DNA from 2 places in the Leptothrix mechoopdaensis genome. Region 2 is predicted to be linked to the other one. Evidence: predicted binding sites of a transcription regulator. Region 2 holds the regulator's gene; the other holds the start of a gene.
What was found. Region 2 encodes sigma-54, which starts transcription at its own class of promoters, with help from an activator protein. Its sites were predicted from a motif close to TGGCANGNAANCTGCTTT; they were not measured.
Positions count from the first base shown of each region.

Region 1 (15,032 bases), 1.2 Mb from region 2:
GTCGAGCAGTTCTACGACTTCGCCGCCGAGCTGGCCGACCAGTACCTGGTGATGGAACGCGGCGAGATCATCGCGCGCGGTCGCGGTGACGAGATGGAAGCCAACGGCGTGCGCCAGCTGATGTCGATCTGATCCCGATCCGATCGGCATTGCCGCGATTCGGCCGGGTGTGCGGCGCGTAGACTCGCGCGCCTCATGAGCCAGTCGCCCGAACCCCATTCCACCGCCGATGCGCCCGCCGCGTCGTCGCCCCGCGTGATCGTCGTCGGCGCCGGCCCGGCCGGCCTGATGGCCGCCGAGGTGCTGGCCGCCGCCGGCCTGCAGGTCGACGTGCACGACGCCATGCCGTCGGTCGGCCGCAAGTTCCTGCTGGCCGGCAAGGGCGGGCTCAACCTGACCCACGCCGAGCCGGCCGCCCACTTCGTCGCCCGCTACGGCACACACGCCGATGCGGTCGAGCCGTGGCTGCAGGCCTTCGATGCCGACGCGATCCGCGCCTGGGCCGCGGGCCTGGGCATCAAGACCTTCGTGGGCAGTTCCGGCAAGGTCTTCCCGGCGGAGATGAAGGCCGCGCCGCTGCTGCGCGCCTGGCTGCACCGGCTGCGCGTCGCGGGCGTGCGCTTCCACATGCGACAGCGCTGGGACGGCTCGATCACGTCGAGCGGCACGGGCTGGTCGCTGGCCTTCGACACCGCCGATGGCCGCATCACCGCGCAGGCCGATGCTGTGCTGCTGGCGCTGGGTGGCGCAAGCTGGGCGCGGCTGGGCAGTGACGGCGCGTGGTTGCCGTGGCTGCAGGCCGCCGGTGTCGACTGCGCGGCGCTGCGGCCGTCCAACTGTGGCTTCGACATCGGCTGGAGCGCCCACCTGGCCGAGCGCCATGCCGGCGCGCCGCTGAAGAACGTGGTGCTGCGCGTGCCGGGCCGGTCGGATGACGGATCTGACGACACGCCGGCCTTCGAGCGCCTGGGCGAGGCGGTCGTCTCGGCCACCGGCCTGGAAGGCTCGCTGGTCTATGCCGCCAGCAGCCTGCTGCGCGAGCGCATCGCGGCCGACGGCCATGCCGACTTCACGCTCGACCTGCTGCCGCACCGCCGCGAGGCCGATCTGGCGCAGGCACTCGCCAAGGGCCGGGGCAGCCGCTCGTGGCCCAACCACCTGAAGGAACAGACTTCCCTGAGCGGCGCACCCGCCGCGCTGCTGCGAGAGGGCCTGGACGCAGCCGGCTGGGCCGCCCTGACGCAGGACGCGGCGGCGGTCGCCCGGCGCATCAAGCGTCTGCCGCTGCGGGCCGTGGCGCCGCGCCCGATCGACGAGGCGATCAGCACGGCCGGTGGCGTGCGCATCGGCCCGGACGGCGCCGACGCGACGTTGCAGCTGCGCGCGCTGCCCGGCGTCTGCGTGGCCGGCGAGATGCTCGACTGGGAAGCGCCGACCGGCGGCTACCTGCTGAGCGCCTGCCTGGCCAGCGGCCGGTGGGCGGCGACGCACCTGGCGCAGCGGCTCGCGGCGACGTCGTCCAGCGGCGTCTGAAACGACAGGCCTGAAATGTCAGGCCTGAAACGACAGGAGCCTCCCGAAGGAGGCTCCCGTGGTGCGAGGCGACGGCTGGATCAGCCTTCGCCGCCCACCTTGCGGCGACGCGACATGAAACCGACGGCGGCGATGCCGGCCAGCATCATCGCGTAGGTCGACGGCTCGGGGATCGGGCTCGGCGCGGCAACGGTCGTCACGTCGAAGGTCGACACGCCGACGCTGTTGGGGGCGGCGCTCTTGCGGTCGTAGACGATCTGGACGTAGTCGTAGGTCAGGCCCTGGATCGGCTTGAGCGTGTACGAGGTCGAGAAGCCCGGCTCGGTGCCGACGGCCCAGGCCAGTGATGCGATCCCGTTCTTCGCGCCCGGATCACCGGTGGCGACGGTTGCACCGTTGTTCATGAAGACCAGCCAGCCGCTCTGGCTCGGGCTCTGGCCGCCGTTCCAGTTCAGCGTCAGCGAGTTCAGCGTGAAGTCGGTCTTCGACGAGAACAGCGCGTAGACACCGTTCTGGTTGTTGCTCGACGAGCCGTAGATCAGCATGTCCGGCGCGCCGGTCTTGGCGGCCTGGTGGAACCACTGGGTGCCGCCCTGCAGGCCCATGAACAGACCGGTGGTCGGCTCGCTCACCGCGCCGATCGCGAAGGTGCTGGCCGACACCGTCGTCGCCTGGCTCGCGCCGGCGCCCACGCAGGCCAGTGCCACCAGCAGGCAGCGGCACAGGGCGGACAGGTTCAGCGGCGACGACTTCAGGTTGTTGTTCATGGTGTTCTCTCGGATGGAAATGTTCCTGGCTGGCAGGCTGCCGATGCGCCCTGGAACACCCCCTTGAATGGGTCGGGTGGCGGGTCGGGCTATCGGAACGCTTCCTGGACCCCGAGATTGCCTGCCACCGTGAAGAGACGATACACCGGATTGAGGGGGTGATTTCCCATTTTTAGGGGGTGTTCAGCCTTCTTAATGAATGCTGGATGAACCCCGAATCAGCAATGAGCAGATGGGCCCGCAGGCTTTGGGGGGTGACGCGCATCTTCCCGAAAATGAGGGGGAAATGCCCCATTTGCAATTTCGGCCCGGGATTCAGGTAGACCACACGCGTGGCGGGCAAGCCGCACGTTGCCAGGCGATCTCGCGCCAGCGCGACCACACGGCGGTCATCAGCCGCATCGCCGGTTCGGCCCGGTGCGCCAGCACCCGCAGGACCAGGCAGGACGGCTGTGGCGCGCTGACGCCGACGGCCAGCGGCGCGTCGACCGGCACGGCGCGGGCGGCCTCCAGCAGCGCTTCCAGCATCGGCCGCGCGAACGGCGTGCCGGCCGCCAGCCAGAAGGTGCCCAGCACGCGCTGGCCGGCCCAGCCCAGGGGCCCGTCGAGCAGCGTGGTGTCGTCGGCCGACAGGCGAGCCTGTTCCAGCCAGACGCCCGGCAGCTCGATGCGCTGTTCATAGGTGCCGCGCCGCCAGGCCAGGTCGGCTGCCGGCAGGCCCAGCGCGAGCAGGTCCCAACCCATCATCTGCGCGCCCGGCGCGAGCTCGAAGCGCAGCTGGTTGCGGGCGATGCAGCCGTCGTAGGCGATGGTCTCCAGCGGCAACCACTCCAGCCGGGCGCCGTCGGCCAGTCGGGCCTGCACGCGCTGCGTCGCCGGTTCGCCGGCGCTGCGGTAGTAGCGGGTCGCGCCGGGCGTGGTGATCAGCGCGTGGCTTCCTTCGGCCAGGTCGACGGCCACGTCCAGCGTGTCGCCGCCGACCAGCCCGCCGGGCGGGTGCACCAGCACGTGGTGGCAGACCGCGTCGCCTTCCGGGTAGAGCCGCTGCAGCACCCGCAGCGGGCCGTCGTGGCGGTCATGGGCGATGGTGCGTGCCCCGTCCTGGTGCGGATCGAGGCGGTAGTTCAGCGTCAGGTGGCCATGCCAGCTCATCAAGGGCTTTCAAGGGCTTTCGGGAGACTTCGGGAGACGTCGGGGTGCACCGCTTCGGCGCGCGGGCCGGCAGTGTAGGCAGCCGCCGTGCCAGCCTGCCGGCGCTGTAACCGGGTTACGTCGATGACGCGAAACCGGTTACAGGGGGCTGTGGACAAGCCGCCGATCCGGCCTGTGGACGGAACTTGTCCACAGGCCGCGCGTATCCCCACCGGACAGGGACAAGCATGTGGACAGGACCCGGGACAGATGCCGGAAGAGCCGATCGCCACGGGGCATTCAACGGATTGCCTCCGTTTTGGGCAGTGGCCCTTCTCGCGTCCTGGAAAAGGTCACGCCCCGATTTGTCAATGACCCTGGGCGGTCATCCGGAGCGATTGAAACCGCCGTGCCTGTGGATGGCGGCGGCGCGCCATCGGCCGCCCGGCGCCCTCCACATGGGGCAGGGACAAGCCTGGGGACAAGCGCAGGGCGGCGCCTGCAAGTGCTTGTCAGGGCTGGGTTTTCCCTGGGTTGCCCGGGAATGAGGCAGGTCGGCCGTCGGCTCAGGCCGCCGTCGCCAGCGTGGTGCGCCGGTACATCTCGACGATGTGCTCGCCGGCCGTGATCGGCGGGTGGCGGGCCGGGTTGTCGGCGCTGCAGCAGGTCGGCAGGGCCTCGACCCGGGCGTGGTAGTCGATGTCGAAGAAATACGCGATCGAGTGGCGGTCCCGCCCGCTCTGTTCGTTGACGACGCGGTGCAGCGTCGACCGGTAGGCGTCGTTGGTCCAGCGCTGCATCAGGTCACCCAGGTTGACGACGAAGCTGCCCTCGACCGGGCGGGCGTCCAGCCAGCGGCCGGACTCGTCGCGCACCTGCAGGCCGCCGGCATCGTCCTGGGCCAGCAGCGTGATGCCGCCCCAGTCGGTGTGCGCGCCCGAGCCGATCTGGTCGCCCAGCCGGCTGACCTGCTGCGGCGGGTAGTGCAGCAGCCGCAGGACCGGCATCGGGTCGCGCAGGAAGGGCTCGAAATGCGTGCGCGGCAGGCCCAGCCCGAGCGCGATCAGCCCCATCAGATGGCGTCCGAGCCGTTCCATCGCCGCCGCGTAGGTCTCGCAGGCGTGCCGGAAGCCGGGCGCATGGGCCTCGTCCGGCCACTGGTTCGGGCCGTGGTTGGGCGTGCCGGCGCGCACCAGCGGGTCGTCCGGGCCGCGTTCGGCGCCGATGTAGAAGCTCTCCTTCAGGTCGGCCGGACGACCGGCTTCCAGCGCCTGCCAGCCGATCGGGTCGTAGCCCCGCTTCAGGCCGCCGGACCGGTCGATGTGGCAGGCGTCCTTGACCGCTTCCGGCAGCTCGAAATAGCGCCGGTTGACCATGAACAGGTGGCTGATCAGCGCCAGCGGCACGCCATGCCCGACGACGTAGAAGAAGCCGTGGCGACGGCAGGCCGCGTCGATCTGCCGGGCCACCGCGCGCGGGCCGTCCGGGTCGGTGCCGAAGCTCGGGGCCAGGTCGATGACGGGCAGATTGGCTTGCATCAAGGGTCTCCGGAAGGTGCGCGACTAGCCGTGCAGGAGCCATGCCAGCCAGTGCCTGTGACGGCTCCGCCACGCCAGCCCCCGCGAACAGGGGGGGAGGTCAAGTGAAGGAACTCCCCCGCAGCGAGACAAAGTGGCCCACCCGAGCAGGGGTGCGGGGTTCGGAAACCGCACCGCTGCCGCCACACTGGCGCCTCGCCGAACGGGTGCGCCGCACTCGACGCCGAATCGATCGAATCCGCAAGCATGAAATCCCTGCTCCGAACCATTGCCGGCTTCTCGGCCGCGATCAACCTGATGTGGTTGTTCCCGGCCCTCTTCAGCCTGCAGGTCTTCGACCGCGTGCTCAGCAGCGGCAGCCGCGAGACCCTGCTGATGCTGGTGATCGGCGTGGCGATCGCGCTGGCGCTGGCCGGCGTGCTGGACTATCTGCGTGGCCGGCTGCAGGGCGTCCTCGGCAACATCATCAACGACGCGATGGCGCCCGAGATCGCGCGCCTGTCGCTGGCGGTCGCGGCCAAGCGCCAGGGCGCCTTCACCAACGAGGCGCTGCGCGACGTCGGCCGGCTGCGTGCGCTGTTCTCGTCGCAGGGCCTGGTCGCGATCATGGACGCGCCCTGGGCGGTGGTCTTCATCGGCGTCATCTCGGTGGCCAGCATCTGGCTCGGTCTGGCGGCCTTCTTCAGTGCCGCGCTGATGCTGGGTCTGGCCTTTCTCAACGACCGCATGACGCAGTCGGCGATCGAGAAGCTGCAGAAGGAAGCCGGCGCGACGCAACGGTTCCTCGATCAGGCGATGGTCAACGCCGAGGTCGCCCAGGCGATGGGCATGGCCGACGCGCTGGTGGCACGCTGGAACGGCCTGAGCGCGCAGCTCGCCAACACGCAGGACCCGGTGGCGCGCCAGTCGGTGTCGATGGCGGCCATCACCCGCATCTCGCGCCAGGTCACGCAGATCCTGATGACCGCGCTGGGCGCCTGGCTGGTGCTTGAAGGCAAGGCCACGCCCGGCGTGATGATTGCCTCGTCGATGCTGCTGGGCCGTGCGCTGCAGCCGGTCGAACAGATCGTCGGCAGCTGGAAGATCCTGGCCGAAGGCCGGCTCGCGTGGCGCCGCCTCGACCCGCTGATGACCGAGGCGCTGAACCGCCGCCCGCAGATGCCGCTGCCCGCGCCGACCGGCGCGCTGAGTGTCGCCGGCCTGGTCTACCGCCCGCCCAACACCGACCGCGTGCTGATCGGCGGCGTGCAGCTGCGCCTCGAACCCGGCGAGTCGATGGCCGTCATCGGCCCGAGCGGCGCCGGCAAGAGCACGCTGGTGCGCCTGCTGATCGGCCTGTGGACGCCGACCCAGGGCCAGGTGCGGCTCGACGGCGTCGACCTGTCGCGCTGGACCCGCGAGCAGATCGGCCCGCACATCGGCTACATGCCGCAGGACGTCGAGCTGTTCGCCGGCACCGTCGCCGACAACATCGCCCGCATGGGCGAGGTCGACTCGACCCAGGTCGTCGAGGCCGCCAAGCGTGCCGGCGTGCATGAGCTGATCCTCGCGCTGCCCGACGGCTACGACACCCGCGTCGACCCGAACGCCGCGCTGCTGTCGCCCGGCCAGCGCCAGCGCATCGCGCTGGCCCGCGCGCTGTACGGCAACCCCAAGCTGATCGTGCTGGACGAGCCCAACGCCAACCTCGACGGCGCCGGCGAACTCGCGCTGGCCGAGACCCTCAAGCGCCTGCAGGGCCAGGCCACCGTGATCGTCGTGACCCACCGCCAGACGCTGACCCAGCACGTCAACAAGATGCTGGTGATCGACGGCGGTCGCCAGCTGCATTTCGGCACCGCCGAGGAAGTGCTCAACGCGATGCGCGGCGGCGCGCCCGGCCAGGTCGTGCCGCTGACCCAGCAGATGGCCGCGGCTGCGCAGCAGGCGGCCCAGCAGGCGGCGCGGCAGCAGGCGGCACACCACGCCGCGCATCAGCCCGTCGTCGTCAACCCGAACGCATCCTTCAAGGCCTGACGCCATGCCGATCCCCCCGCTGTTGCCCGCCCTGATGCCCGCCCCCGCGATGCCGGCCGAGGCCGACCTCGTGACCCGCCACCTGTCGACCGCCAACGGCCTGGTGCGGCGCGGCCGCCTGGTCGTGCTGTGCGGCCTGGTGCCGGCGATCGCCTGGCTGTCGTTCGCGCCGTTGTCATCGGCCGTCGTGGCCAGCGGCTACGTCAAGGTCGACCTCAACCGCGCGGTGGTCCAGCACGTCGAGGGCGGCACCGTGCGGGCCGTCTATGTGCGCGACGGCCAGCACGTGAAGGCCGGCGAGCCGCTGATCGAGCTGGGCGACGTCTCGGTCAATGCCGACCGCACCCGCCTGGCGCAGCGCCTGATGTCCGAACGTGCCGGCGTGGCCCGGCTGGAAGCCGAACAGTCGCGCAGCCCGACGCTGGTCTTCCCGCCCGAGCTGGTCGACGCGGCCCGCACCGACCCTGTCGTCAGCAACCAGATGGACAAGGAACAGGCGCTGTTCGATGCGCGCCTGACGGCCCTGAGCAGCCAGACCGCGCTGCTTGTCAAGCAGCGCGGCAAGATCCGCCAGGAGATCGAGTCGCTGCACGCGCAGATCCGCAGCACCAAGGAGTCGATCGCGGCCCAGGGCCGTGACCATGCGCTCAACCGCAGCCTGGCCAAGGAAGGCCTGGTGTCGGAGTCGCAGGTGATGCAGCAGGAGGCCTCGATGGCCGACTACAACAGCAAGATCGCCGAACGCACCGCCGAGCTCGCGCGCGCCGACCAGCGCACCGGCGACATCGAGCTGCGCCTGAGCCAGATCGAGAACGACTACCGCCAGCAGGCCAGCGACCAGTTGAAGGTCGCGCTGGTGCGGGTCCAGGAGATCGAGCAGGAGCTGCGCAAGGCCATCGATGCCTCGCGCCGCCAGGTCATCACCGCCCCGGTCGACGGCGAGGTGATCGGCCTGCGCGTCACGTCCCCCGGCGGCGTCATCGCCCCGCGCGAGCCGATCGCCGAGATCGTCCCGGCCAACCCGCGCCTGGTCGTCGAGGCCCAGATCCGCACCGAGGACATCAGCCGCGTCCAGCGCGGCCAGGAAGCCGACCTGCGCTTCACCGCCTTCAGCTACCGCACGACCGACCTCGTCAAGGGCACCGTCAACTACGTCGGCGGCGACCGCCTGGTCCAGCGCGAGAACGGCATGCCGTACTACGTCGTCAACATCGACGTCTCGCCCGAATCCGTCAAGCAGGCCGTCAAGGGCCAGCACGACGCCAAGCTCCAGGCCGGCATGCCCGCCGAGGTCTTCCTGCACGGCGAGACCCGCACGCCGCTGCAGTACCTGATGGACCCGGTGACGCGGGTGATCAGCCATGCGGGGCGGGAGCGCTGAGGCGCCATGCCCACACCTGAACGGCCGACCGCGCAGAGCGGGGGTGGAACGCGAAATCGTTTGCTTGTCGGCCGCTTGTCCGCCCCTCCGTTCGCGGGTGTCCGGCCCTCGCGCCGGATACATGCCGCTACGATTTGTGCCGGCCGATGAACAAGTCCGGCGAGTCCGGTGCCGGCGTGTCCCGACACCCGCGACCGATGCGGCCGACACGATCAGGGGAAGCCGTGCAGACCACCGCCAGCAGTGATCCGAAGGCCGGGAAGGGCCGATCCGCAGCGGCCTTGCCCGCAGGCACCGGCGCCTTGCGGCGCGAGTCCGGCGCGGGCGGCCTGTCCTTCGAGATGCAGCGCTTCAGCGACGGCATCCGCGTGGTCATCGCGCTGCTGTGCACCGTGCTGCTGCTGGGTGCGGAGAGGGCGCCGCAACCCGCCGCGCTGCTGCTGCTGATGGTCTACGACCTGTGGGCCGGCGTGCTGCTGTGGGCCCGCGCGCGGCGCCTGCGGGTCGGCCCGACCCTGCTGCATTTCTGGCTCGACGCGGCCTGGTCCTGCGCGATGCTGCAGGCCACCGATGGGGCCAGCCAGATGCTGATCCTGACGCTGGTCCACCCGACCGTGCTGGTCAGCGTGGGCTGGGGTTCGCGCCAGGCCGTGCTGCTGGCCGTGGCGGCGGCCAGTGCCGTGCTGTGGTGCAACTGCGCCGATGAACACGGCGCCCGTCACCTGCAGAACGTCCACCTGCTGCCGGCGCTGGCGGTGCTGGCGCTGGTGCCGGCCGCCGCGCTGCTGGCGCGTTCGATGGGGGTGCTGCACCAGCGTCGCCAGATGATGGAGCGCCTGCACGCCGAGATCGACCCGCGCCGCGGCCTGGGCGCCACCGCCGCGACCTTGCTGCAGGCCATCCTGCGCGAGAGCCCCGTGCGGGTCGCGGCGGTCGTGCTGACCAGCCCGGTCGACCATGCGAGCGGCTGGATCGCCGATGGGCACGGCGATGCCGGCCGGCCGGGGGCTGCGGTGCGCGCGCTGGACGAGGACCGTGTCCAGGCCATCGAGGCGGCGCTCCAGGCCTGGCCCGACGAGCCCGTCACCTGCCGGCGCCACCGCATGGGCAGCCTGCTGCTGCGCAGCGCGGCCGAGAACCTGCCGCCGCTGACCGACGACGTCGTCCGGCTGCATGCCTCGTTCGAGGAGGATGCGCTGGTCGTCGTCCCGTTCAGCCGCCAGGGCCGCCGCATCGGCTACCTGCTGATGGCCGCCGACCCGGATGCCGCCTCCGACAAGAGCGTCGATGCGCTGGGCCACGGTGCGGCCGAGATGGGCGGCCTGCTCGAATCGGCCGCGCTGGTCGATCGCCTGCAGGACGAGACCGCCGCGCACGAACGTGCCCGCATCGGCCGCGACCTGCACGACAGCGCGATCCAGCCCTACCTGGGCCTGAAGTTCGTGGTCGAGAGCGTGGCGATGAAGGCCCGTGCGGACAACCCGCTGCGCGACGATCTGGTCCAGCTGGGCCAGCTCGTGCAGGCCGAGGTCGAGCAGCTGCGCGAGCTGATCGGCGGGATGCGCGACGGTCGACCGCATGGCGACAACGCGCTGCTGCCGGCGGTGCGTCGCCAGTCGCGCCGCTATGCGCAGATGTTCGGCATCGACGTGCAGCTGGACCTGCCGCCGACCCTGTCGATCCGCCGCGAGCTGGCCGGTGCGCTGTTCCACATGATCAACGAGGCGCTGTCCAACGTGCGCCGCCACACGCCCGCGCGATCGGTCCGCCTCAGCCTGCAGACCGACGTGCAGGGCGCCATCCAGCTGCGCATCCGTGACGACGCCGGCAGCGTCTGCGGCCGACCCGCCGCCGAGTTCCGGCCCCGCTCCCTGAGCGAACGGGCAGCGGACCTGGGCGGCTCGCTGGTGGTCAGCCGGCCGGACGGGCTGAACACCGAAGTGCTGATCCACATCCCCTTCCAGACCCCGGCGAGCGCATGAGCACGATGACCCCGACGCAGAACCAGCCGGCCGACACGCCGGTCGATCCGGACGCCATCCGCGTCTTCATCGCCGAGGACCATCGCATCACGCTGTGGGGCCTGGAACGCCTGATCGAGGCCAGCGCGCCGCGCATGCGCGTGGTCGGCGTGGCCACCACGCTGGGCGAGCTGCTGTCGCATCCGGACCTGCCGCAGGCCGACATCCTGCTGCTGGACCTGGACCTCGGCGAGGACAACACCGTGCCGGTGCTGCCCACGCTGCAGCGCCTGTGCCCGAAGGGCCGCGTGCTGGTGCTGACCGGCGACACCGACGCGCATCGTCACCGCGAGGCCGTCGTGCTCGGCGCACGCGGCGTGCTGCACAAGGGCCAGAGCGCGGCGACGCTGGTCACCGCGATCGACAAGGTGCATGGCGGCGAGGTCTGGCTCGAACGCAGCCTGCTGGGTCAGGTCCTGGGCCTGCTGACGGGCACCGCCAACCGGGCCATGACGTCCGAAGACCCGCATGCCCGCCGCATCGCCAGCCTGACGCCGCGCGAACGCGAGGTGATCCACGCCCTGATGGCCAATGCCGGCGCCAAGCAGCTGGTGCTGGCCGAGCGCCTCAACATGAGCGAGCACACGCTGCGCAACCACCTGACGACGATCTACAGCAAGCTCGGCGTGCGCGGCCGGCTGGAGCTGCATGTCTTCGCGACCGAGAACGGCCTGGTGCCCGGAGAGGGCAGGAGCAGCGGCTGAGCCCCTCCTGCCCCTGGATCACGAGACGAGCCTGCGGGCTCGTTTTTTTTCGTGTTCGCAAGCGCTTTTCAAGGTGACGTTCGGGAACGGGATCCCCGCCCTGAGGGGGTGGCCCCGCGACCCCGGGGGAAGGGATGTCCTGCCACGGGGGGACCACAAGCGGGTCTCGCGGGTGGTTGTTCTTCAGATGTTCGAAAGGAAACGGATTCCTACATTCGTCTCCATGGAACACGAAGCGTCCTCCTCCTCGAACAGCAGCCCGAAGCCGGTGCCTGGCACCGGTCGGGGCCGTCGCAAGTCCTCGCGGCTCAGTGCCGTCGAGTACGCCTTGCTGGCGGGCCTGCTGGCCGTCGTGGTGTTCGCAGCCCTGAGCCTGGTCGGCGAACAGCTGGGTCTGACCCAGCCGGCCGCGCAGACCGGCAGTGGCCAGGGCAACTAGCGTTTCAAGGCGCGTTTCGCAGGCCGGCGTCCTCCAACTGGCCCGCAAGGTTCGGATCCGACCTCGACGGATCCAGGTGCTTCCCCTTTGCCGGGCAACCGGTCCTATCCCTGGAGATCGACATGCAACTCGTGAACATGATCAAGCAATTCGCCCGTGACGAAGAGGGCGTCGTCGCCATCGAGTACGGCCTGCTGGCGGCCTTCGTGGCCATCGCCCTGGTCACCGTCGGTGGCGTCCTCGACACCCGCATCCCCCAGCTGTTCAGCACGCTGATGACCGACCTGGACACGATCGCCGGCAGCATCGTTCCCTGATCGACGGGATACCCGACACGGGACCTCTGGACCGGACTGCGCCGCTGGCTTGCTGAAGCCTTCGGCGCAGTCCACCTTCCTGGCACCAGACCTCCGACACCATGGCCATCGCGCTCTCCCTGCTGCTCGTCATCGCCTGCCTGACCGATCTGCGCGAGCGTCGCGTCAAGAACGTCATGGTGCTGGCGGGCCTGGCGGTGGCGACGATCGGTCACCTGCTGCCGCACCTGCTGGCGGCGGACCTGCGGGGCGCCGGTGCGGCGCTGCTGGTCACGTTGCTGGGTGCGGCCACCGGTCTGGCGGTGTTCCTGCCGCTCTACCTGCTGCGTGCGGTCGGGGCTGGCGACGTCAAGCTGCTGGCGATGGTCGGGGCCTTCCTGGGCTCCGAGGCGACCTGGCAGGCGGGCTTGTATTCGGCCATCGCGGGGGGCCTGCTGTCCCTGCTGTTCCTGTGCCGGCCTTCGGTCGCGCGCCGTGTCGTCGCCAACCTGCGCGCGATGGGCTCGACGATCGGGCTGAGGCTGCGCGGTCTGCCCGTGCCAGCTGGCGTGAACCCCTTGCAGCGTTCCGCCGTACGAATTCCTTATGCCCTGGCCATCGCGGCCGGGACCTGGGGCCAGCTGTGGCTGGCCAGCCGGGCCTGAGGGCCCACGAGAGGGGTTGATCGATGCGATCGCGTGGTGTTGTGACATTGCTGCTGGCCGTCCTGGCCGGCCTCGTGGCCATGCTGATGGCGGCGCGCTGGCTGGGCAGCCAGTCCGGCAAGTCGAACCGCATCGCGGTGGCGGCGGTCGACCTGGCGCCCGGTGTCGTGCTGACGGCCGACATGGTCAAGCTCGTGGACTGGCCGCAGGCCAACGTGCCGCGCGGTGCCGTCACGGATGCCAAGGCCCTGCCCGGCCGCGTCACCAAGGCGAACGTGCTGGCCGGCGAGCCGCTGCTCGACGCCCGCCTGGCACCGCCCGGCGCCAAGGGCGGCCTGTCGGCGCTGCTGTCGCCCGGCAAGCGCGCGATGACCGTCAAGGTCAACGAGGTCGTCGGCGTGTCCGGCTTCGCGGTGCCCGGCAACTATGTCGACGTGCTGGTCAACACCAAGGGCGGCACCGGTGCACCGGCGGCCCGCGGCACCGACGCGACCATCTCCAAGATCGTGCTCGAGCGCATGCTCGTGCTGGCCGTCGCGCAGGAAGTCGAGCGCGACGCGACCAAGCCCAAGGTCGTCGGCGCGGTGACGCTGGAAGTCACGCCCGAACAGGCCGAGGCGCTGGACCTGGCCCGCAACATCGGCACGCTGTCGCTGGTGCTGCGCAGCCAGAACGAGGCCGAGATCGCCGGCACGCTGGGCGCCACCCGCGCCGACGTGCTGGGCCAGCCGGCCGCCGGCGAGGCCGCTGCCGCGCCGGCGCCGGTCGCCAAGGCCGCGCCCGCCGCGCGAATCACCCGCAGCGGTCCGGCCATGCCGGTGACGGCCTCGGCCGCCCGCAACGCCGCCAACGACTGCGTCGACGTCATCCGCGGGATGAGCAAGACCACCGAGTGCTTCTGAGTCCGAGAGTCGAACGCCATGGCAACCCATCCTGTCTTCCCCTCCACGTCGCGTGCGCGGCCGGCGATCGTCGCTGCGCTGTCGGCTGCGCTGATGCTGGCCTTCGCTCCGGGCAGCGCCAGCGCCCAGGATCCCGCCTGCGTCAGCCTGGGCTCCGCGCCGATCGTGCGGCTGGCGCTCGGCAAGTCGACCGTGGTGCGGCCGCGTGAGCCGGTCGCCCGCATCCTGCTGGGCAATCCGGACCATTCCCGCGCCGGCCGTCCGGCCGAGCCGGAAGGCAAGGCCGGCAACAACGGCGCGAACGGTGCGAACGGCACCCACGCGATGAACGTCCAGCAGGCCGGCAACAACCGCGCCGGCGCGGCCGACATCGACGTGCTGCTGCTGAGCAGCTCGGAGATCTACCTGCTCGGCAAGTCGCTGGGCAGCACCAACGTCGTGATGATCGACCGCAAGGGCGGTTGCACCGCCTTCGACGTGGTGGTCGACATGGACACCGTCGCGCTCAAGAGCGTGATCGAGCAGCTGCTCCCCGAGGAGCGCGACATCAAGGTCACCGCGGCCTTCGACACCATCGTGCTCAGCGGCAGCGTCAGCGACGCCGAGGCCCTGACCCGCGTGACCGACCTGGCCAACGCCTTCGTGCGCGGTGCGCAGGGCAATGGTGGCAACAACGCGGGCAACGGGAACGGGAACGGGAACGGCGGCGGCTCGCGCGTCGTCAACATGCTGTCGGTCGCCGCGCCGCAGCAGGTCATGCTCGACGTCAAGGTTGCCGAGGTCTCCAAGGCCCTGGTCGACAAGTTCGGCGTCAACCTCGCCTCCAGCATCACCAACGGCTCGTGGACGCCGGGCATCAGCTCGGGCTTCGGCTCCGGTGGCAGCGGTGCGCTGCTGGGCTCGCTGACCGGCAAGCTCAGCGGCAACATCACCGTCGACGGCCAGAAGGACGACGGCCAGGTCCGCGTGCTGGCCGAGCCGTCGATCATGGCCGTCAGCGGCCAGACCGGCAGCTTCCTGGCCGGCGGCAAGATCTTCATCCCGGTCTCGCAGACCAACAGCGCCGGTGGTCGCGAGGTCACGCTCGAGGAGAAGGAATTCGGCGTCTCGCTGAAGTTCACCCCGACCGTGCTGGGCGGTGGCCGCATCAACCTGAAGGTGCGCCCGGAAGTCTCCGAGCTGAGCCGCGAAGGCGTCACGCTGGCCTCGTCCGGTGGTGGCACCGCGATCCTGCCGTCGCTGACCTCGCGCAAGGCCGAGACCACGGTGCAGCTGATGGACGGCCAGAGCTTCGCCATCGGCGGCCTGATCAAGAACAACACCAGCACCAACGTCAAGGCCTTCCCCTTCCTGGGCGAGATCCCCGTGCTGGGCGCGCTGTTCCGCAGCAGCCAGTTCCAGAACGACCAGACCGAGCTGGTCTTCGTCGTCACGCCGCATCTGGTCAAGCCGCTGCCGGTGGGCTACGTGCTGCCCACCGACCTGCATGCCTCGCCGACCCGCACCGACCGGCTGCTGCAAGGCCAGGTCGACCGCCCGGTCTCGCCGCCCCAGGTCGACAAGTCCCGTGGCGGCTTCGATGCCCCGAAGAACTGAGGCCCGCACCATGACGCTCTTCAACGTCCGCTCCACCACGCTG
Region 1 covers NZ_CM132699.1:3,024,110-3,039,141, reverse strand. The annotation lists gene urtE (urea ABC transporter ATP-binding subunit UrtE) at 1-132, shown strand, start outside; gene ACWA7K_RS13150 (NAD(P)/FAD-dependent oxidoreductase) at 196-1,533, shown strand; gene ACWA7K_RS13145 (PEP-CTERM sorting domain-containing protein) at 1,614-2,300, opposite strand; gene ACWA7K_RS13140 (urease accessory protein UreD) at 2,616-3,452, opposite strand; gene ACWA7K_RS13135 (isopenicillin N synthase family dioxygenase) at 3,998-4,969, opposite strand; gene ACWA7K_RS13130 (type I secretion system permease/ATPase) at 5,216-6,985, shown strand; gene ACWA7K_RS13125 (HlyD family type I secretion periplasmic adaptor subunit) at 6,990-8,366, shown strand; gene ACWA7K_RS13120 (sensor histidine kinase) at 8,591-10,348, shown strand; gene ACWA7K_RS13115 (response regulator transcription factor) at 10,345-11,091, shown strand; gene ACWA7K_RS13110 (Flp family type IVb pilin) at 11,315-11,530, shown strand; gene ACWA7K_RS13105 (Flp family type IVb pilin) at 11,653-11,847, shown strand; gene ACWA7K_RS13100 (A24 family peptidase) at 11,949-12,491, shown strand; gene cpaB (Flp pilus assembly protein CpaB) at 12,533-13,393, shown strand; gene ACWA7K_RS13090 (type II and III secretion system protein family protein) at 13,412-14,989, shown strand; gene ACWA7K_RS13085 (hypothetical protein) at 15,000-15,032, shown strand, end outside.
Region 1: a site for sigma-54 is predicted at 3,528-3,545, ahead of ACWA7K_RS13140 (urease accessory protein UreD). Genes of this name have one in related genera too.

Region 2 (15,032 bases):
CGCGCGCCGGCCGGTGCGCTGGCCCGCGCGGTCTGGCAGCGTTGTGGCGACGACCGCGCGCGCCTGCTGGACTGGTGCGCGGCGGCGGGCCAGGTCGGCTATGCGGCACTGGCGCCGCTGGTGCTGGCACACGAGCGCGACGACCCGGCGGCCGCCGCGCTGGTCGCCCAGGCCATCGACGACGCCCGCGCGATGGTGCGGGCGATGGACCCGTCCGGCCGCCTGCCGCTGGCGATCACCGGCAGCCTGGGCCGCGCGCTGGCCGACCGCATCGCCGACGGCCTGCCGCAGACGCCCGTCGATGCGGCCGGCGACGCCTGCGATGGCGCGCTGCACCGCATCCGCACGGCCTTGTCGGAGACCGCGCGATGACCACGCCCGACCCGATCCCGCGCCGGAGCGGCCAGCTCGACGGCGACATCCTGACCCCGGCGGGCCTGCTGCGCGGCACGATCCGCTGGCGCGACGGCCGCATCGAGGCCATCACCGGCCAGCCGGTCGACGCCCCGGGCGGCGACGCGCCGTTGCTGTTGCCCGGCTTCGTCGACCTGCACGTGCATGGCGGCGCCGGCCATGACGTGATGGACGGCGAACGCGACCCGGACGCCGCCGCCGAGGTCGCGCGCTGCCACGCCCGCCACGGCACCACCGCGCTGCTGGCGACGACGATGACCGCGCCGATGGACGAGATCCGCGCCGCGCTGCGCGCCGTGGCGCCGCATGTGCGCCAGCGCCCGACCGGCGGCGCGCGGGTGCTGGGCGTGCACCTGGAGGGCCCCTACATCAACCCCGGCCGGCTCGGTGCGCAACCGCCCTACGCCCGCGCGCTGACGCTGGCCGAGGTGCACGAGCTGCACGCCATCGCGCCGCTGGTGACGATCACGCTGGCGCCCGAGGTCGACGGCCACCTGGACCTGATCGCGGCGCTGCGCGCGGCCGGCCACCGTGTCCAGCTCGGCCACAGCAACGGCCGCTACGAGGACGGCGTGGCGGCGCTGCGCTGCGGCGCGGTCAGCTTCACCCACCTGTTCAACGCGATGAGCGCGCTGCACCACCGCGAGCCCGGCCTGGTCGGCGCGGCGCTGGCGCATGCCGAACACGCCGAGATCATCCCGGACCTGCTGCACGTCCACCCCGGCGCGATCCATGCGGCGCGGCGCGCGATCCCGGGCCTGTACTGCGTCAGCGACGCGACCGCCGCCACCGGCATGCCCGACGGCGACTACCGGCTCGGCCGCCACACCGTGCGCAAGTGCGAGGGCGGCGTGCGCCTGGCCGACGGCACGCTGGCCGGCAGCGCCCTGACGCTCGATCAGGCCCTGCGCAACCTGGTCTCGATCGGCGTGCCGCTGGCAGAGGCCTCGCGGCGCGTGTCGACCCATGCGGCCGACCTGATCGGCCGCCCCGACCTGGGCCGGCTGACCATCGGCGCCTGTGCCGACCTGGTCGTGCTCGACCCGGGCGACCTGACGGTCCGGCGGGTGCTGGTCGACGGCGAGCCGGTCTCGACAGACTGACGCGGCTGCGGGGGATCCCGCAAGGGTATTTCTGAACTTTCTCTTCAGAACTGTCGAACCTAGCATCGCGCTTCGGTTTGCCAGCCCCTTGTCGTGGACAGGAAGTGGGACAAGGGCTGGGCTTTCCTTCAACGGAACCCCCAGGAGACTTGCCATGACCCAGAGCGCCCAACCTCGCCGCCGTTTCCTCCGCACCGCCTCCGCCACGGCCCTCGGGGCTGGTGCGCTGGCCGCGCCGATGGTCTCGCGTGCCCAGACCACCACGCTGCGCTTCCAGAGCACGTGGCCGGCCAAGGACATCTTCCACGAGTACGCCAACGACTTCGCCAAGAAGGTGAACGACATGGCCGGCGGCCGGCTGAAGATCGAGGTGCTGCCTTCGGGCTCGGTCGTGCCGGCCTTCCAGCTGCTCGACGCCGTCAACAAGGGCACGCTCGACGGCGGCCACGGCGTCGTCGCCTACCACTACGGCAAGCAGTCGGCGCTGGCGCTGTGGGGTTCCGGCCCGGCCTTCGGCATGGACCCGAACATGGTGCTGGCCTGGCACAACTACGGCGGCGGCAAGGCGCTGCTCGACGAGATCTACAAGTCCATCAACATGGACGTGGTCTCCTACCTGTACGGCCCGATGCCCACGCAGCCGCTGGGCTGGTTCAAGAAGCCGGTGGCCAAGGTGGCCGACATGAAGGGCCTGAAGTTCCGCACCGTCGGCCTGGCGGTCGACGTCTTCACCGAGCTGGGCACCGCCGTCAACCCGCTGCCCGGCGGCGAGATCGTGCCGGCGCTGGACCGCGGCCTGATCGATGCGGCCGAGTTCAACAACGCCACGTCCGACCGCATCCTCGGCTTCCCCGACGTGACCAAGAACTGCATGCTGCAGAGCTTCCACCAGAGCGGCGAGCAGTTCGAGATCCTGTTCAACAAGGCCAAGCTCGAAGCCCTGCCGGCCGAGCTGCGCGCGATCGTCGACTACGCCGTGCAGGCCTCCAGCGCCGACATGAGCTGGAAGGCGATCCAGCGCAACTCGCAGGACTACCTGGAGCTGAAGAAGTCGGGCATCAAGTTCTACAAGACACCCGACGCGATCCTGAAGGCCCAGCTCGACGCCTGGGACAAGGTGATCGAGAAGAAGAGCGCCGAGAACCCGCTGTTCCAGAAGGTGCTCGACAGCCAGAAGGCCTTCGCCCAGCGCGCCGGCCAATGGCAGAACGACTACATGGTCGACTTCAAGATGGCCTGGAACCGCTACTTCGGCGCCAAGAAGGCCTGACCGGCGCGGCCCGGGTCCGCCCGAGGATCCGGGATCCGGACCCGACCCAAGCGCCTGCCCCGTGCAGGCGCTTGAACGTGAGCCCCGCACCACGGGGCCGACCAACGAGGGATGTCACGCATGCAGAACCTGCTTCTGCTGGTCGACCGGCTGTCGACCTGGCTGGGCCAGCTGTTCGCCTGGGCCATCGTCGCGCTCACCGCACTGATCACCTGGGAGGTCTTCTCCCGCTACGCCTTCAACCACCCGCACGCGTGGGCGCTGGACGCGCAGATCATGCTGTACGGCACGCTGTTCATGATGGGCGGCGCCTACACGCTGGCCAAGAACAACCACGTCCGCGGCGACGTGCTCTACGGCTTCTTCCAGCCGCGCACGCAGGCCACGGTCGACCTGGTGCTCTACGTCCTGTTCTTCCTGCCGGGCATCTTCGCGCTGACCTGGGCGGGCTGGAACTTCGCGCACGAGTCGCTGGCGATCCGCGAGCAGACCTTCTCGGCCGAGCCGCTGCCGCTCTACCCCTTCAAGTTCATCATCCCGCTGGCCGGGGCGATGCTGCTGCTGCAGGGCATCGTCGAGATCGTGCGCTGCGTGCGCTGCATCCGTGACGGCGAGTGGCCCTCGCGCGAGCAGGACGTCGAGGAGGTCGACGTCGACAAGCTCAAGCAGATGGTGCAGGTCAAGGACGAGGACATCATCGCCCTCGACCAGTACGTGAAGCCGCCGAAGGACGCGTCATGAAGATCCGCAAGGAACTGTGGTTCGGCTTCATCCTGATGGGGCTGATCATCTTGGGCGCGCTGACCATGCTGGTCAGCGCCGACAAGATCACCAACGGCCACATCGGCTTGCTGATGCTCTCGCTGGTGGTCGTGGCCATCATGCTGGGCTTCCCCACGGCGTTCACGCTGATGGGCATGGGCATGATCTTCACGTGGATCGCCTACGAGCGCGACACCGACAAGACCCTCACGCTGATGGTGCAGAGCGCCTTCAAGGTGATGGGCAACGACGTGCTGATCTCGATCCCGCTGTTCGTGTTCATGGGCTATCTCGTCGAACGCGCCAACCTGATCGACAAGCTGTTCCGCAGCCTGCACCTGGCGCTGGCGCGGGTGCCCGGCTCGCTGGCGGTGGCCACGCTGTTCACCTGCGCGGTGTTCGCCACGGCCACCGGCATCGTCGGTGCGGTCGTCACGCTGATGGGCCTGCTGGCGCTGCCGCAGATGCTGCGAGCGGGCTACGACGTGCGGCTGTCGGCCGGTGCCATCACGGCCGGCGGCTGCCTGGGCATCCTGATCCCGCCCAGCGTCATGCTGATCGTCTACGGCGCGACCGCCGGCGTGTCGGTGGTGCAGCTCTACGCCGGGGCCTTCTTCCCCGGGATCATGCTGGCGGGGCTCTACATCGTCTACGTGATCATCGTGGCGAAGCTCAAGCCGCACCTGGCCCCGCCGCTGACGGCCGAACAGCGCTTCGTGCCGCTGCCGCCGCTGACGCAGCGGGTCTCGGCCGGCATCTCCAACACGGCCCTGCCGGCCCTGCTGAAGGCCCTGAAGGGCGAGCGCAACCTTGATGTGCCGTCGGGCTACCTGCTGCGCCAGCTCGGCATCACGCTGCTGCCGGCGCTGCTCTTCGCGATCGTCGCGCTGTGGGGTCACGATGTCGCGACCCGCCCGGCCGACGCCGCCGTCGAGATCCAGCAGGACGGCGGTGGTGTCGGTGCGCCCCCTGGCTCAGCCGATGAGCCTGCCACGTCCGGCAGCGGGCTGGCCGAACCGCCGTCCGACGAGGGTGGCCTGAAGGAGCCTCCGGCCGAAGGCGGCGTGCAGGAACCGCCCGGCGCCGAGGGCGTGCAGGAGCCCCCGGGCGCCGAGCCGTCCGCATCGGCCGGTGCCGGCGCCACCGCCAAGGCCGCGCAGGGTGTGGCCGAACCACCGGGCGCCGAAGCGGCACCGGCGGCGGCGGCTGAAGCCGTGCCGGCACCGACCAGCTACTGGATCGGACTCGGCGTGGGTGCCGTCGCGCTGGTCGCGTTCTACGCGGTTCTGAGCTTCCAGCGGCTCGAGGTCTTCAAGATGCTGCTGGCCTCGTTCTTCCCGCTGGTGATCCTGATCCTGGCGGTGCTGGGCTCGATCGTCTTCGGCCTGGCCACGCCGACCGAGGCGGCTGCCGTCGGCGCCTTCGGCGGCCTGCTGCTGGCGGCGGCCTACAAGCAGCTGAACTTCGGCGTGGTCAAGGAGAGCGTCTTCCTGACCGCCAAGACCAGCGCGATGGTCTGCTGGCTGTTCGTCGGCTCGGCGATCTTCTCGGCCGCGTTCGCGCTGCTGGGCGGGCAGGAGCTGGTCGAGAAGTGGGTGCTGGGCATGAACCTCAGCAAGACCGAGTTCCTGCTGCTGAGCCAGGTGATCATCTTCATCCTGGGCTGGCCGCTGGAATGGACCGAGATCATCGTGATCTTCATGCCCATCTTCGTGCCGCTGCTGGACAACTTCGGCGTCGACCCGCTGTTCTTCGGCCTGCTGGTGGCGCTGAACCTGCAGACCGCCTTCCTGAGCCCGCCGGTGGCGATGGCGGCCTTCTACCTGAAGGGCGTCAGCCCGCCGCACGTGACGCTCAACCAGATCTTCGCGGGCATGCTGCCGTTCATGGGCATCCAGGTCGTGGCGATCTTCCTGCTCTACATGTTCCCGGACATCGGGCTGTGGCTGCCGCAGGTGCTGTACGGGCGCTAGCGATCTCGGGCGGCGCTGACGCCGGTCAGCGCCGCTGCTGCGGTGGCAGGTAGAGCCGGTCCGACCAGGTCGCCAGCCAGGTCGGCCGGAAGGCCACGAAGATGGCCACCAGCATGCCGGTGAGGAAGGCATCGCCCCAGGCCGAGAGCCAGCGGGCAATGACGGCCTCGCCGGTCTGCAGGCCTTCGGGCACGCCGTCGACGGCCAGCGCGCCGAGGCCGGCCATCGTCAGCGCCAGCAGCGACATGCCGAAACCGCGCACCAGGATGTAGACGAACAGGTGGTGCGGCAGCCAGCGCCGCACGGCCGCGCCGAGCAGCACGGTCAGGCCGGCGGGCACCAGGCCGAGCCAGACCAGGCGGTGCAGGGTCTCCCAGGGATCCAGCCCGCCCAGCCAGGCGGTCAGCAGCGCGGTCGGCAGCAGCGCCAGCACGGCCAGCGGCCAACCGGTCATCAGCACCAGCAGCGGCACGCCCGACATCGGCTGGATCAGCGCGCCGGCCAGCCGGTCGCTGGCCCAGAACAGCGGCAGCGTCAGCCACCAGGCCAGCCAGGGCCACGGCGGTCCTTCGCCGGACAGGGAGCGCCAGGGGCGCAGGGCCAGCGCCAGCGCGGTGCAGGCCAGCGTGATCAGCAGGTCGGGCATGGACCGATGCTAGGCAGCCACGCTGGACCCGGCATGAGGAAGGTCAAGAATCGGCGCGCCCCCAGATAGCGGGGTCCGATCGCCCGAACCGTGGTCAGGACGCTGCAATGTCGGCGCCGCTGTCGCGCCGACGCCGCAGACCCCGGACGGCTGCGGATGGACGCTGTCGCATCCGCGCCATATGGTCCGCGCCATGAACGCCCCCGCACCGATCGAGTTCTATTTCGACTTCTCGTCGCCCTACGCCTACATCGCCTCCGAATGGATCGCGGCGCTGGCCGCGCGCCACGGCCGGCCGGTGCGCTGGCACGCCATCCTGCTGGGCGTCACCTTCCAGGCCGCCGAGCTGAAGAGCCCCGTGTCCTACCCGATCAAGCGCGAGTACTCGCTGCGCGACTTCGCCCGCTCGGCCCGCATGGAAGGCGTGCCGATGGCCATGCCCTCGCCCTTCCCGATCGCCAGCCACAACGCCGCGCGGCTGTTCTGGTGGCTCGACAGCCAGGATCCGCAACGGGCGGTGGCCTGGGCCCACGCCGGCCTGCGCGGCTACTTCGCCCGCGGCATCGCGCTCAACGACATGACCGCGCTGCAAGGGCTCGCGGCCGAGTTCGGCATCGCGCCGGAACAGACCGCCGCCGTCTGCGCCGACCCGACCTGGAAGGATCGGCTGCGCGCCGAGAACGACGCCGCCATCGCCGCCGGCGTGTTTGGCGCGCCCTTCTTCATCGTCGACGGCGAGCCCTTCTGGGGCAACGACCGCAAGCACCAGATCGATCGCTGGCTGTCGGGCGACCGCTGAGCTGTCGCACCTTGGTGCGCTCGGCGCCGCGCTGCCGCAGTTCGGTGCACACGCCCGTCGGGCCCGCCACCGAGGCACGGGCCGCGAGGGTTGGCCAGGGTGTGAACGGCGGCACGGCCCGCGCACACGGTCGGTGCTTACCCTGAACCTGGATCGTGCGTTGTCGCACGGCATCGATTGCAGTTTCAGTTTGGCGGTTTGGGCCGGCGAAACGGGCACGTCATCTGCATGGAGAGCAGGCCAGGGAGCCACGCACCATGCCGATCACCGCCACTGCCACCATCGCCGCCGCCACCGTCACGACCGAAGACCCGCGCATCGCGCTCGTCCAGCGCATCCACGCGCTGCTGCTGCACGAGACCGGCGAAGACATCGACGTCAACCTGATGCTCGGCCCGGCCGAATACGCCCGTGCCGTCATGAGCCTGTGCCGCGCCAGCGGCAACCCCGAACTGAGCGGCCTGGCCGAAGACTTCCTGCGCCGCAGCCGCGCCCAGGCCCACCAGAGCCTGCGCCCGGCCACGCGCTATGCGGAGCAGCTGGCGCAGCAGCAATAGCCACCAGCCCGTCGGACACGGGGTGTCCGACCTACCGGTTGAACGAAACCCGTCGGACACGGGGTGTCCGACCTGCCGTTTGAACGAATCCGGACCGGGTTCAAGACGCCCGGCCGCGTCGCCATCGGCCGACGTCTTTCGGTAGGTCGGACACCCCGTGTCCGACGGGCTGGTGCCAACGGGCCGCCCCAGACATGTCACATGTCCTTGCGCAGGTTCGCGGGGGCGATCTTCAGTGCTTCGCGATATTTGGCGACCGTGCGGCGGGCGACCTGGATGCCCTGCTCTTCCAGCATCGCGCTGAGCTGGCTGTCCGACAGCGGCTTCTTCGGGTCCTCGGCGGCCACGAACTGCTTGATCAGCGCCCGCACCGCCGTGCTCGACGCGTTGCCGCCGGCCTCGGTGTTGAGCGAGCTGCCGAAGAAGTACTTCAGCTCGAAGGTGCCGAACGGCGTGGCCATGTACTTGGCCGTCGTCACGCGCGAGATGGTCGACTCGTGCAGGCCCAGCTCGTCGGCGATCTCGCGCAGCACCAGCGGCTTCATCGCGATCTCGCCGTGGGTGAAGAAGGCCTTCTGGCGTTCGACGATGGCCTGCGAGACCCGCTGGATGGTGTCGAAGCGCTGGAGGATGTTCTTGACGAACCAGCGCGCCTCCTGGAGCCGCGCCGACAGCGTCGCGCCGTTGTCGCCGCCGCCGCCGTTGCGCTGGCTGCGGTGCTGGCGCAGCACCTGCGCGTACATGTCGTTGATGCGCAGCTTGGGCATCACGTCCGGATTCAGCACGACCTTCCAGCCGCGGCCCGACTTCTGCACGATCACGTCGGGCACGACGATGTTGGCCTCGGCGCGGGCGAAGCGGCGGCCGGGCTTGGGTTCGAGCGTGACGATCAGGCTCTGCGCATCGCGGATCAGGTCCTCGTCGACGCCCAGCGCGACGGTCAGCTTGCGCACGTCGCGGCGCGCCAGCAGGTCGAGGTGGTCGCGGCAGATGCGGATCGCGGCGTCGCGCGCCGGCGTCGCGTCGCGTTCGCGCAGCTGCAGCACCAGGCACTCGGCCAGGTCGCGCGCGCCCACGCCCGTCGGCTCCAGGCTCTGCAGCCAGCCCAGCGCGCAGCGCAGGCGGTCGAGCAGGTCCTCGCGCAACAGCGCCTGTTCGGCCAGCAGCGCCGGATCGATCGCGTCGACGGTGTCGTCGACCAGCGAGGCCGACTGCGCCTCGGTGGCCTCGGTCAGCGGCGCGCCGCTCAGGACCTGGACCAGCCGCTCGACGATCTCCTCCAGCCGGTCGGCCAGGTAGCCGTCCTCGTTGAGAGAGTCGATCAGCGACTCGACCAGCATGATGTCCTCGTCGGCCAGCCGCATGCCGCGCAGCTGGGCGCGCAGGTGCTCGGCCAGGCTGGGCACGGCGGTGGAACGTTCGCTCCAGTCGCTGTCGTCGTCCTCGAGCGCGCCGTTGCGGTTGCCGCTGCTGTCGGACAGGCTGTTGAAGTCCTCGCGGTCGTGGCCGCTGTCCCAGTCGTCGGGGGTGGACTCGGCGGCGCCGAAGTCGAGCTGTTCCATGCCGGCGCCGTCGCCATCGGCGGCGCTGCTGGCGGACTCGGCGGGGCTGTCGGAGGGCCCTTCGGAGACCCGCTCGGCGGTGTAGTCGGACGAGCCGGCAGCGCCGCCGTCATCGGCCGGCGCGACCGGCACGCCCTCGTCGGGCAGCGCCATCGGGCGATCGGCGCCAGCGGCGTCCTCGTCGGCTTCCAGGAACGGGTTCTGTTCGAGCATCTGCTCGACTTCCTGGTGCAGTTCGAGCGTCGACAGCTGCAGCAGGCGGATCGATTGCTGCAGCTGGGGCGTCAGCGCCAGGTGCTGGGAAAGGCGGACCTGCAGGGAGGGTTTCATGGGGGTCGGCCAGGGGTCACACGCGGGTCACATCCGGAAGTGCTCGCCAAGGTAGACCTTGCGAACATCCGGGTTCTCGACGATCTCGGCCGGCGTGCCTTCGGCCAGCACGCGGCCCTCGCTGATGATGTAGGCGCGGTCGCAGATGCCGAGCGTCTCGCGCACGTTGTGGTCGGTGATCAGCACCCCGATGCCACGCGCCTTGAGGAATCCGATGATCCGCTGGATCTCGATCACCGCGATCGGGTCGACGCCCGCGAACGGCTCGTCCAGCAGGATGAAGCGCGGCTGGGTCGCCAGCGCCCGGGCGATCTCGACGCGCCGGCGTTCGCCGCCGGACAACGCCGGCGCCGGGCTGTGGCGCAGCCGGGTGATCGACAGGTCGGCCATCAGCGATTCGAGCATCGGCTCGATGTGGGCCGCGTCGACGCGCCGGCCGCTGGCGTCCTGCTGCAGCTCCAGCACGGCGCGGATGTTCTCCTCGACCGTCAGGCGCCGGAAGATCGACGCTTCCTGCGGCAGGTAGGACAGCCCGAGCCGGGCGCGCTGGTGGATCGGCTGGCCCTGCACCGGCCGGCCGTCGATGCGGATCTCGCCGGCATCGGCCCGGACCAGGCCGACCAGCATGTAGAAGCTGGTGGTCTTGCCCGCGCCGTTGGGCCCCAGCAGGCCGACGACCTCGCCGCTGTCGACGGCCAGGTGGACGTCCTTGACGACCTTGCGGGCGCCGTAGGACTTCTGCAGTCCCTGGGCCTCGAGTCGGCTGGTGGCGTTCGCCGCGCTCAACGGCCGGCTCCACCGGGGGCCGACGCGCCCGGCTGGGCCGGCCGCGGCGTCACGACGCCGCGCACCCGGCCGGAGCCGGCGGGGCTGGTCGTGCCGGCGGGCGCCGGGGCTGCGCCGAGGATCTCGAAGGCGTCGCGGCCATGGTCATAGACGATGGTCTCGCCGCTGATCTGGTCGGCCAGAACCGCGCCGCGCCAGAGCCGCACCTGGGCCTGCTTCTGAAAGTTCACCGTCTGCGTGACGGTGTCGTACTCGATCCGCAGGGCCTGGCCCTCGACCGTCTCGTCGACGCCGTCGCGCTTCTGCCGGAAGGTCGCCGGCTGCTCGGCGCTGCCGGTGGCGACGGCGACCTGGCCGGTCGGCGTCTCGCGCAGCTCGACCAGCGCGGCCTTGAGCACCAGCGTGCCGCGGGTGATCTCGACGCCGCCGCTGAGCACCTGCACCTTGCGCTTGCCGTCGATGCGCAGCTGGCCGGCGTCGAAGCTCAGCGGCAGGTCACGATCGGCGCGTTCGGCCCGGACCGGCAGCGCGCACGCCATCAGCAGGGCGAGCCCGGTCAGGGCGGCGCGCAGGGCGGGGGTGAAGGTGGGGGACGGCGTCATGGCGGCACAGAAATTGCAGACGATTCTAGCCATACGTCTGCGCCGCCGGGTGGTTTTGATGCATCAACCGAAGCGGGAGTTCACCTCACGGCGCACCCGCTGCGGCTGGCGGGAAGAGGTCCGCCTGGACCCCTTCCGATCGGGCCTCAGCCCTTGCGAACGCGCGCGATCAGCTGGTCGGCCAGTGCCAGGCAACGCTGGCCGCCTTCGAGCTCGGGCGTGTTCTCGCCGCCGGCCAGCGACGGCGAGGTGTAGAAGCGACCGTGGATGCCGATCGCCGGCACGCCGTCGATCTTGTAGGCCTCGGCCAGCTGCTTGCCCTGGCGCACCTTGGCCTGCATGCCGAAGGAATTGAACATCTCGACGAACTTGGCCTTGTCGCCGCCGTTCTTCTCGATGAAGTCGATGATCTCCTCGGGCCTGTCCAGACGCTGACGCTGCACGTGGATGGCGTGGAAGATCTTGCGCTGGAAGTTGTCGGTCCAGCCCAGCGCCTCCAGCGTCGCCGACAGGCGCTGCTGCGGCTCGAAACTCGGGCGGAAGCCCACGTGGACGCGGCGGAAGGCGACGTCGGCGGGCAGCTTCTTCGACCAGGCGTCCAGCGCCGGCTCGAAGGCGTTGCAGTGCGGGCAGCCGTACCAGAAGAACTCGACCACCTCGATCTTGCCGGCCGGGGCCGTCACCGGCACCTGGGCCTGCAGCTTCACGTAGTGCTTGCCCTCGACGAATTCCTGCGCCGAGGCCGAGCCGGCCCAGCCACCCAGCAGCGCCAGCGCGGCACTGCCCTGCATCCATTCACGGCGATCCATCATCAGAGTTACCTCGTTGCTTCCTGAACTTCGATTCATCGACCGGTCAGCGGGCGACGCGCACCACGGCGGCATCGCTGTAGCCCGCTCCGGCGGCCTGTTCCTTGGCGCGGTCCGCATCCTCGCGGACCTCGAAAGGACCCAGCCGGACCCGGTACATCGTGCCGCTGCCCTGCGGCCGCTCGCTCACCTTGGCGATCAGCCCGTTGATGGCCAGCTTGGCGCGCTGCTGCTCGGCTTCCTCGGTGCGCGTGTAGGCACCGACCTGCACGAAGTACTGGAACGGATCAGCGCCGCTGCGGGCTGACGTGCCCGACGCGGCCGGCGTGGCGGCGGCGGGCGCCGGCTTCGACGCGCCGATCACCGCCACCGGCGGCGCGACCGGGGCGGGCGTCGCCGCGCCGCTGCTGGCGGCCGGTGCCGCAGGCGCGGGAGCCGGCGTGGCCGCCGAGCCGCCCGACTTGCCGGCCAGCGGCGCGTTCGGGTTCCAGTTCTCGTTCTTGCGGGCCTCGGCGGCGTCCTGCTCGGCGGTGCGCTGCGGCACCTTGTCGACGAAGGGCACCGGCACCTTGGTGACGTAGAGCGCCACCGCCAGCGACAGGCCCACGCCGATCAGCAGGCCGACGATCAGCCCGAGCGCGAAGCCGCCGCGCTGGCTGCTGAGGGCGCCCTTGCGCGCGCCGGATTGCGGAAATGCCATGGGTTCAGTTCGATCCGTGGAAAGGGGCGGTCACATCTTGCGCGGTGCCGACACGCCCAGCAGGGCCAGCGCGTTGCGCAGCACCTGGGCGGTCGCCGCCAGCAGCGCCATGCGGGCGTGCAGCAGTGCCAGGTCGTCGACCAGGAAACGCTCGGCGGCGTAGTAGCTGTGGAAGGCGGACGCGACATCGCGCAGGTAGAAGGCGATGTCGTGCGGCGCCAGGTCGGCGGCGGCGCGTCCGAGCATCTCGGGGTAGTCGGCCAGCTTGTTCATCAGCGCCGTCTCGGTCGGCGCGGTCAGCGCGGACAGGTCGACGCCAGCCAGCGCGGCCAGGTCGCCGCCACGGTCGGCCACGTAGGCGTCGAGCACCGAGCAGATCCGCGCGTGGGCGTACTGCACGTAGTAGACCGGGTTCTCGTCGTTGGCCTTGAGCGCCAGGTCGACGTCGAAGACGAACTCGGTGTCGGCCTTGCGGCTGATCAGGAAGAAACGCACCGCGTCGCGGCTGGTCCAGTCGATCAGGTCGCGCAGCGTGACGTAGCTGCCGGCGCGCTTGGAGATCTTGACCTCCTCGCCGCCCTTCATGACCGTGACCATCTTGTGCAGCACGTAGTCGGGCCAGCCCTGCGGGATGCCCACGCCGGCCGCCTGCAGGCCGGCGCGCACGCGGGCGATGGTGCCGTGGTGGTCGCTGCCCTGGATGTTGACGACCTTGTCGAAGCCGCGCTCCCACTTGTGCACGTGGTAGGCCACGTCGGGCAGGAAGTAGGTGTAGGTGCCGTCGGACTTGCGCATCACGCGGTCCTTGTCGTCACCGTAGTCGGTCGAGCGCAGCCACAGCGCGCCGCCGTCCTCGTAGGTCTTGCCGGCGGCGACCAGGCGGGCGACGGTCTGCTCGACCCGGCCACTGGTGTACAGGCCGGACTCGAGGTAGTAGTGGTCGAAGCGCACGCCGAAGGCCTGCAGGTCCAGGTCCTGCTCGTGGCGCAGGTAGGCGACGGCGAACTGGCGGATGCCGTCCAGGTCGGCCGCGTCGCCCGAGGCGGTGAACGAGCGGTCGTCGGCCGAGACGGTCTCGCGCTTGAGGAAGCTCGCGGCGATCTCGGCGATGTAGTCGCCGTTGTAGGCCGACTCGGGCCAGCCGGCGTCACCGGGCTTCAGGCCGTTCAGGCGGCACTGGGTCGACGTCGCCAGCGTGCCGATCTGCACGCCCGCGTCGTTGTAATAGAACTCGCGGTGGACCTGCCAGCCCTGCGTCGCGTAGAGGTTGCAGATCGCGTCGCCGAGCGCCGCCTGGCGGCCGTGGCCGACGTGCAGCGGGCCGGTCGGGTTGGCCGAGACGAACTCGACCATCACGCGACGGCCGTTGGCCGGCTGGACGCCGAAACGGTCGGCATCGGCCAGCACCTGGGCGACGACCTGCTGGCGCGCGCCCGGGCGCAGCCGCAGGTTGATGAAGCCGGGGCCGGCCAGCTCGGTGGCGTCAACCCAGCGCTGCACGGCCGGCTGGCGGCCGAGGGCCTCGACCAGCGCCTGGCCCAGCTCGCGCGGGTTCTTCTTCAGCGCCTTGGCCAGCGGCATCGCGGCGGTGATCGCGAGGTCGCCGTGGGCGGCCTGCTTGGGGTTCTCGAAGGCGGGGACCAGGCCGTGGCCCGGTGCCACCTCGGCCAGCGCCTGTTCCAGCGCTGCCATCAGTTCCGCTTTGGCTTGAATCATCCGGTCATTCTAGGGTGGGGCCCGGATCGCCCCGGCGCTGCGCAATGCGTGGCAGAAGCCCCCGACTTCACCCTCATATCGGCTTGTCGCCCGGGCCCGGGGGTGAAAAACTCAAGCGTCCCTTTCCGACCCCAGACCATGATCGACCTCAGCATCGCGGAACAGCCCGAACGCATCGGCAAGTACCGCGTCATCCGACGCCTCGGCGAAGGCACGACCAGCGAGGTCTTCCTCTGCCATGACGAGTTCCACGACCGTCAGGTGGCGGTCAAGCGGGTCAGGCCGAACGTCCTGACCGACGCCCAGGACGGCCACGTCTTCTCGCGCTTCTTCGCCTCCGAGGCGGCCCTCGCCGGCCTGCTTCACCACCCGAACGTGGTCGACATCTACGACGCCGTGCCCGACCCGTCGGCGCCCTACGTCGTGATGGAGTACGTGCCCGGCACGACGCTGCGGGCCTACTGCCAGCCCGGCCACCTGCTGCCGCTCGAACAGATCGTGGAAATCGGCTTCAAGTGCGCGATGGCGCTGGGCTACTGCTACCGGCAGGGCCTGATCCACCGCGACGTCAAGCCGGCCAACATCCTGGCGCTGGAGGCCAACGGGGTCGTCTCGGACGTCAAGATCACCGACTTCGGCAGCGCGCTGAACCTGGCCTCGGACTCGACCCAGGTCCACCGCGTCGGTTCGCTGGCCTACATGTCGCCCGAACAGCTCGACGGCAGCCAGCTCGACGCGCGGGCCGACATCTACTCGCTCGGCGCGGTGCTCTACCACCTGATCGCCGGCCACGCCCCGTTCGAGGCGGCCAGCCAGGCCAGCCTGATGCACCAGATCTGCCACGCCCAGCCGGCCTCGCTGGTGGGGCTGCGCGCCGGCGTCACGCCCGCGCTGGACCAGGTCGTGCAGCGTTGCCTGTCCAAGCGCAGCGACCACCGCTATCCGTCCTGGGACGCCGTCGGCGACGCGCTGTCGCAGCTGATCGCCCGCCACCACGTGCCAC
Region 2 covers NZ_CM132699.1:4,220,813-4,235,844, reverse strand. The annotation lists gene ACWA7K_RS18435 (BadF/BadG/BcrA/BcrD ATPase family protein) at 1-372, shown strand, start outside; gene nagA (N-acetylglucosamine-6-phosphate deacetylase) at 369-1,517, shown strand; gene ACWA7K_RS18425 (TRAP transporter substrate-binding protein) at 1,672-2,787, shown strand; gene ACWA7K_RS18420 (TRAP transporter small permease subunit) at 2,908-3,528, shown strand; gene ACWA7K_RS18415 (TRAP transporter large permease subunit) at 3,525-5,522, shown strand; gene ACWA7K_RS18410 (hypothetical protein) at 5,548-6,168, opposite strand; gene ACWA7K_RS18405 (DsbA family protein) at 6,362-6,967, shown strand; gene ACWA7K_RS18400 (hypothetical protein) at 7,225-7,524, shown strand; gene rpoN (RNA polymerase factor sigma-54) at 7,722-9,416, opposite strand; gene lptB (LPS export ABC transporter ATP-binding protein) at 9,444-10,202, opposite strand; gene lptA (lipopolysaccharide transport periplasmic protein LptA) at 10,199-10,804, opposite strand; gene ACWA7K_RS18380 (thiol:disulfide interchange protein DsbA/DsbL) at 10,951-11,616, opposite strand; gene ACWA7K_RS18375 (SPOR domain-containing protein) at 11,660-12,313, opposite strand; gene argS (arginine--tRNA ligase) at 12,344-14,029, opposite strand; gene ACWA7K_RS18365 (serine/threonine-protein kinase) at 14,168-15,032, shown strand, end outside.